Regions from separate parts of the Pseudoxanthomonas japonensis genome, predicted to be linked through region 1. Evidence: predicted binding sites of a transcription regulator. Region 1 holds the regulator's gene; the other holds the start of a gene.

The links. Region 1 encodes FliA, which starts transcription of late flagellar genes. Its sites were predicted from a motif close to TAAAGTTTNNCNNNCNNNGGCCGATAA; they were not measured.
Region 2: ACGHX3_RS08220 (HDOD domain-containing protein) is a predicted target of FliA. The motif match lies at 1,179-1,205, and genes of this name have one in related genera.

Annotation. Positions count from the first base shown of each region.
Region 1 covers NZ_CP171632.1:2,394,297-2,397,892, forward strand. The annotation lists gene ACGHX3_RS11015 (MinD/ParA family protein) at 1-838, shown strand, start outside; gene ACGHX3_RS11020 (RNA polymerase sigma factor FliA) at 835-1,587, shown strand; gene ACGHX3_RS11025 (chemotaxis response regulator CheY) at 1,792-2,172, shown strand; gene ACGHX3_RS11030 (protein phosphatase CheZ) at 2,172-2,789, shown strand; gene ACGHX3_RS11035 (hypothetical protein) at 2,827-2,964, shown strand; gene ACGHX3_RS11040 (chemotaxis protein CheA) at 2,992-3,596, shown strand, end outside.
Region 2 covers NZ_CP171632.1:1,804,392-1,807,987, reverse strand. The annotation lists gene ACGHX3_RS08225 (DUF6151 family protein) at 1-99, opposite strand, end outside; gene ACGHX3_RS08220 (HDOD domain-containing protein) at 211-1,143, opposite strand; gene ACGHX3_RS08215 (PA2169 family four-helix-bundle protein) at 1,350-1,805, shown strand; gene ligD (DNA ligase D) at 1,910-3,596, opposite strand, start outside.

The sequences.
Region 1 (3,596 bases):
CCCGCCGTTGCCCGGCGCGTTCCATCCCGTGCGCGTCGTCGCCGTCACCGGCGGCAAGGGCGGCGTGGGCAAGACCAACGTGTCGGTCAACCTCGCCGTGTCGCTGGCCGAAATGGGCAAGCGCACGCTGCTGATGGACGCCGACCTCGGCCTGGCCAACGTGGACGTACTGCTCGGCCTGTCGCCGAAGTTCACGCTGGCCGACCTGATCGCCGGCCGTTGCGGCCTGGAGGACGTGCTGCTGGAAGGCCCCGAGGGCGTGCTGGTGGTGCCGGCTTCGTCGGGCTTCCGCCACATGGCCGAACTGACGCCGGCCGAGCATGTCGGCCTGGTCAACGTGTTCTCCGAACTGCAACGCGCGCTCGATTTCATGGTGGTGGACACCGCCGCCGGCATCAGCGACAGCGTGCTGACCTTCTGCCAGGCCGCGCAGGACACCGTGGTGGTGGTCTGCGACGAGCCGGCCTCGATCACCGACGCCTACGCCCTGATCAAGGTGCTGGCGCGCGAGCGCGGCCTGGACCGCGTGCACGTCATCGCCAACATGGTCCGCGACCCCAACGAGGGCCGGAAGCTGTACGAGAAGCTCGCCCGCGTCTGCGAACGCTTCCTCGGCGATGTCGCCCTGCATTACCTGGGTGCGGTGCCGCAGGACGACTGGCTGCGCCGCGCCGTGCAGCGCCAGCAGCCCGTCGTGAAGGCCTACCCTGGCAGCCCGTCCGCCCGCGCCATCACCGACATCGCGCGCACCACCGCGCGCTGGCAACCGCCGGTGGGTGCGCGCGGCAACGTGGAGTTCTTCGTCGAACGCCTGATCCAGCGCGGGGTGGCCGCATGAACACCGCCGCCGCCCAGTACCGCGCCGTGCAACGCGCCAGCGCGAACGACTTCGTCACCCAGCACGCCGACCTCGTGCGCCGCATCGCCCACCACCTGGCGGCGCGCCTGCCGGCCAGCGTAGAAATCGACGACCTGGTGCAGGCCGGCATGATCGGCCTGCTGGAAGCCTCGCGCAGCTACGACGCCGAACAGGGCGCGTCGTTCGAGACCTATGCGTCGATCCGCATCCGCGGCTCGATGATCGACGAGATCCGCCGTGGCGACTGGGTGCCGCGCTCGGTGCACCGTCGCGCGCGCCAGGCCGCCGCCACCGTGCGCGAGATCGAACAACGCACCGGCCGCGCCGCCATCGCCACCGAGGTCGCCAGCGCGATGGAGATGCCGCTGCCCGAATACCTGCGCCTGATGGAAGACGCCGCGCGCGGCCAGGTGCTGAGCCTGGAATCGCACATCGACGACCACGGCGAACCGAACACCTCGCGTACCGGCGGCCCCTCGCCGCAGCAGAACCTCGAACGCAGCGAGTTCCGCCAGCAGCTGGTCAAGTGCATCGGCCAGCTGCCGGAGCGCGAGCAACTGGTGCTGTCGATGTACTACGAGCAGGAACTCAACCTGAAGGAGATCGGTGCGGTGCTCGGCGTCAGCGAATCGCGCGTGTGCCAGATCCACGGCCAGTCGATGGTGCGCCTGCGCGGTCGCCTGCAGGTGTTCGAGAAGGCCGACGCCGGCCTGGAAGACGATGAGTGAAGAGGCGGGGAATGGGGAATTGGGAATGGGGAACGGAGCCCTGCGTCGTCTGCAGGTCAGCGTTGCTCCGGACGCGACAACACCGCCCACCTTCCCATTCCCTATTCCCGATTCCCCGCTCCCTAAACCTTTCCCGCCCCCGGCCGATATCCCCACCAGTCCCACCGTCCACGCAACACCGGAGCCTCCGTGACCAACAAGAACATGCGCATCCTGATCGTGGACGACTTCTCCACCATGCGCCGCATCATCAAGAACCTGCTCAACGACCTCGGCTACACCAACACCGCCGAGGCCGACGACGGCACCACCGCGCTGACCGCGCTGGGCCAGGGCAGTTTCGATTTCGTGGTCACCGACTGGAACATGCCGGGAATGACCGGCATCGAACTGCTCAAGGCGATCCGCGCCGATGACCGCTTCAAGACGTTGCCGGTGCTGATGGTGACCGCCGAGGCCAAGCGCGAACAGATCATCGAGGCCGCGCAGAACGGCGTGAACGGCTACATCATCAAGCCGTTCACCGCGCAGACGCTGGAAGAGAAGCTGGGCAAGATCTTCGAACGCCTGGGAGCGGCCGCCTGATGAACGCCGTCGCCGACGCCACCAGTGCCCGCGCGGCGTTGGTGGAGAAACTTCAGAGCGCGCTCGACGCGCTGGAACACGGCGACGAAGCCGGCTGGCGCCGCGAACTGGATGCCATCGCCGCCTGGCGCACGCAGCCGATGATGCAGGGCCTGGGCCGCCTGGCCCGTGAGCTGGCGCAGACGCTGGGCGAACTGCCGCCGCCGGAAGCCGGCGAACTCGACGATGCCTGCGCGCGCCTGGACCATGTGGTCGAGATGACCGAGCAGGCCAGCCACAAGACCCTCGACCTGGCCGAACAGTGCCGTGGCTATGCCACCGAGCTGAAAGGCACCGCGCTGTCGGCCGAACAGGCCGCGCTGGTGGACCGCATCGGCAAGGGGCTGTCCGAGATGGCGCTGGCGCAGAGTTACCAGGACCTGACCGGCCAGATCATCCGCCGCGTCGCCGGCATCGTGCGCCGCGTGCACGAGGGTTTCGGCGCGCTCGGCCTGCCGCCGCCGGAAAAAAACCGCGACAAGCCTTCAGAACTCGCCGGCCCGGCCGTTGCTGGTCTTGACCGCAACGCGTTCTCGCAGGACGACGCCGACGACCTGCTGTCCGGCCTGGGGTTGTAGCCCCGGGGGACGCGCGCTGCGGAACCGGAGACCTGCCATGCCCGCCGCCCGTCGTTCCCGCCACCCCGTCGTCCTGCTGTTCGTGGGATTGCTGCTGGTCTGCGATGTCGTGGTCGCGCGCTTCCTGCGCCGCCGCCACGGAAACGCGATGCCCCTGCTCGATTCCTCCCGCTGATCGTCCGCACCGGTAAACGCCCCGCCCATGTCCGCCGTCACGCCCGAAATCGCCGCCGACTTCCTGATCGAAGCACAGGAGATCCTCGACCGGCTGGGCGAACAGCTGGTGACGCTGGAACACGACCCGTCCGACAGCGGCCAGCTCAATGCGGTGTTCCGCGGCTTCCACACGCTGAAGGGCGGCGCCGGCTTCCTCGGCATCCAGGCCATGGTCAACCTCTGCCATGCCGCCGAGGAAACACTGGGGCTCGTGCGCGCGGGCCAGGCGACGCTGGAAGCGCAACACTTCGACGCCGCCCAGCAATCGCTGGACTGGCTGCAGCAGATGCTGGACGCCGTCGGCGCCGGCGAAGAACCGCCGCACGCGCCGCAAGCGCTGATCGAGCAGTTCGACGTGCACGGCAGCGCACCCGCACCGGCGCCGAAACCCGCGGCGGCAGCGGCAGCCGCACCGGCACCGCAGGCCGGCGGCGACCTGATCGGCGACGACGAGTTCGAGGCCCTGCTCGACCAGTTGCATGGCGGCGGCGCACCGACCAGCGTCGTGCCATCCGCACCCGTCGCGGCCGTCCCGGCGCCGGCGAAACCCGCGACGCCCAAGCCGGCGACCAAAGCCGGCGGCGAAGCCGA
Region 2 (3,596 bases), 590 kb from region 1:
CTGGCAGTCGCGGCAATAGCAGGTGGCGCGCGCATACGCACGGCGCGCGTCCACCGTGCCCTGCACCTGTCCGCACCGGCAACGCAATTCGAGTGTCATGGAACACCTCGTCGTTGGACTTTGCCTGAGCGAGGGATACCGCATCCCGGATAAGCAGGACGTCAAACGGATGCGCATTGGCTGACTCGCAGGAAAACCGCCACCCCTGCTTCAGGCGGCGTTGGCTTCCGCGGCGACGTCCATGACCGCGCTCGCTTCGGGCGCAGCCATCGCGAGCGCACGCGCAAGCGGGCTCATGGCATGCGTCGCGTCGGCATCCTGCTCGTCCAGCGCCTGCATCACACGTTCCGAAAGCCCCCATTCACGTGCGACGGCGCGACCGATACGTGGCGACCAGCGGTGCAGCACGCGGGCCATCGACCCGGCGCCGGGAAATCCACCCGCCTGCGCCGCGACGACGTCGCGCAACGCCTGCACCACCACGATGGCGCCCAGCCCCTGCAACAGTGCCAGCAACTGCGCGGCGAACACCTCCTCGCGTCCGCCGGCACGCGCCGCATCCGCCGCGATCAGTGCGGTACGCTGCGTGTGGTCCCAGATCAGGTCGGGCAGGCGGCCGAACACGCCACCTTCCACCCGCATCACCGGCTGCATCAGTGCGACGGCGACCAGATGGCGCAGCCCGTCCACTCCGACCATCGCCACCGCGCGGTCGAGGCTCTCCACTGCTGGCCCATGGCTGCGATACAACGCACTGTTCGCGAGTTTCAGCAGGGTGGCCGCCAGCGTGGGATCGCGCGCGATGACGCCCGCGATATCGCGACTGGACGCGTCGTCGTCGTTGAGCGTGCTCAGCAGGTGCGGCAGCAGTTGCGGACGCCGCGGCAGGCGTTGCGGATCCTCCGCGAAACGCTGGAGCTTGCGGCGCACGGTCGCGATGACGGCGTCGCTGTCTTCCGCCGGCAGCGACGCCATCGCGTCGACCCCGGCGAACCGCAGCAGCGGCCCGGCCCAGTCCCGCGACGGTGCTTGCGGCGCGGCGGCGTCGCCGGCTGGCGTAGCAGGCGCTAGCGCCAACGCCGGCACGGACGCCGCGCGCCGGTTCCTGGACCACCAGTCGGTGACTTTCCCGAGCAACGCCACGCAGCCCATCCCTTCTTCGCATGTTCGATGTCATGCCATCGGCCATTCACGGAGAATCTTTAGCCCTCGTGAGGAAACGCTTCGCGTGGCCGCGATGTTCATGAACCTCGCCCACGCGAGGTCACACGGCGTTGATGCCGGTTGCGCGACGGTAACGCCACGGAACGCGACCCCTGCGCTTCCCCGACTTTCAACAGGAGTACCCGATGAACACCCAGAAGAAGATCCAGCACAGCCTCAACGACCTGATCGAGATCGCCCGCGACGGCCACGGCTTCTACACCGAGGCCGCCGGCAAGGTGAAGGATGCCGAACTCGCCGCGCTGTTCACGCGCATCGCCGGCGTCAAGCAGGACATCGTGGCGCGCCTCAGCGCGACCGTCGCCGCCACTGGCGGCACGCCCGCCGAACACGGCACGCTGGTCGGCAGCATGCAGCAGTTCTACGGCAAGGTCCGTGCCGCGCTGGGCGACACCACGTACGGCTATGTCTCCGAGCTGGAGGAATCCGAGGATCGCCTGCTGAAGGCGTTCAACGAGACCATCAGCGACGAGGACACGCCGGCCGCTGCGCGCGCCGAGGCCCAGGCGCTGCTGCCGAGCGTGCGCGAGTGCCACAACGTGATGCGCGACCGCAAGCAGGTGCTCAAGCACGCCAGCTGAGCCGCATGGCGATCTGACGAGCTGCCTGCACACGAAGCCCCGCCATCGCGGGGCTTCTTCATTGACGGCCTGCGACGTGCGGGCCGGTAGGACAGCAACAGGACTCAGCGGGACGTCTTGCGCACGCCCGCTTTGGATAGCCTCGCTGCCACGACAGCAAGGTCCTGCTTCCCGCGCATGTAATCCCCCCACGGATGTTCGCCGATACGCGCCATGCGCCGCGGCGCGGACGCCAGCGTGTAGGCGTCGCCGCCCTTGAGGCGGCCGAGTTCCTCCCAGCGCAACGGCATCGCCACCGGCGCGCCGTTGCGCGCGCGCAACGAAAACGACGCCACGCTGGTCGCACCGCGCCCGTTGCGCAGGTAGTCGATGAAGATGCGGCCTTTCCTGAACTTCTTCGTGGCCGTAGCCACATAGGCCAACGGTTCGGAGGCCGCCATCGACTCGGCGAACGCATGCGCGAAGTCCTTCACCTGTAGCCATGCGCACGCCGGCTTCAGCGGCACCACCACGTGCAGGCCCTTGCCGCCGGACGTGCGCACATGCGACGTCAATCCGAGGGCACGCAGACGTTTGCGCACCAGGCGCGCCGCGTCCACCACGCGCGCCCACGCGACGTCCGGCCCCGGATCCAGGTCGAACACGATCCGGTCGGCGAGATCGGGCGTCTTCGCCCGCGCGCCCCAGGGATGGAACTCGATCGCGTTGAACTGCGCCAGCTCCAGCAGACCGGCTTCATCGTTCACGAACAGATAGTCCGCACGCGCACTGCCCTCCTCTTCCAACGGCACCACACCGACGCGGTCCATGCCGGGCGTGTGGTGTTTCTGGAAGAAACACGGCCGCCCTGCGCCCTGCGGACAGCGCACGATGGACAGGGGTCGGCCCTCGATCTCCGGCAGCAGCCAGCGCGCCATCGCACGGTAGTAGTCGAAGACCTGCTGCTTGGTGATGCCGCTGCCGGGGAAGACGACGCGCTCGGGGTGCGTCAGTTCGACCGCCTCGGCGGACTTGGAGATGCGGTGAGTGGCAGGCATGGCGGATCCGGTGCGGTCAGCGGAAGAAGGCTCGCGCAGATCCGCGGCGCGTTTGTCGCGACGGATCGTCTTGAGCGAAGGCTGCCGCAACAAGCCCTGGTTGCCCAGGCCATGGTGGAAGACTTCTGCCACCAGCGTCGGCGTGACCCAGCGGGCGCGCCGAAGCTCCGGATCATCGACCTCGACGCGAGCTGTCGGCGCGCTGCGCGCGCGTGGCGCCAGTTGCGCGGCGAGCGTGTCGAGCTGCTCATGGCTGAAGCCCGTGCCCACGCGGCCCGCGTAGCGCCAGCCGCGGGCGCCCTCTGGCGCGGCCAGCAGCAGCGCACCCAGGCCGCTGCGGCTTCCTTTGGGCGCGGTGTAACCGACGACCGCGAATTCGTCCGACGCGCGCTGCTTGATCTTGCGCCAGGCGTCCCCGCGCCCCGCCCGGTACGGCGCATCGGCACGCTTGCTGATGATGCCTTCCAGTCCGCGCTCCAGCGCCATCGCCAGCGCATCGTCGCCACGGCCGACGATGTGCGAACTGTAGACCAGGCGGTCGGGCGGCGACTTCAGGATTTCCGCCAGCAGCGCCTTGCGCTGGTACTGCGGGCTGCGCGCCAGGTCCACGCCATCGACCTGCAGGATGTCGAACAGCACGTACGACAGGGTCGCGTTCTTCTCGCCGGCCAGGGTCGCCTGCAGCAGGCCGAAGTCCTCCTGCCGCCCGGCACCGGCCACCAGCTCGCCATCGAGCACGGCGTCGTCCAGGTCC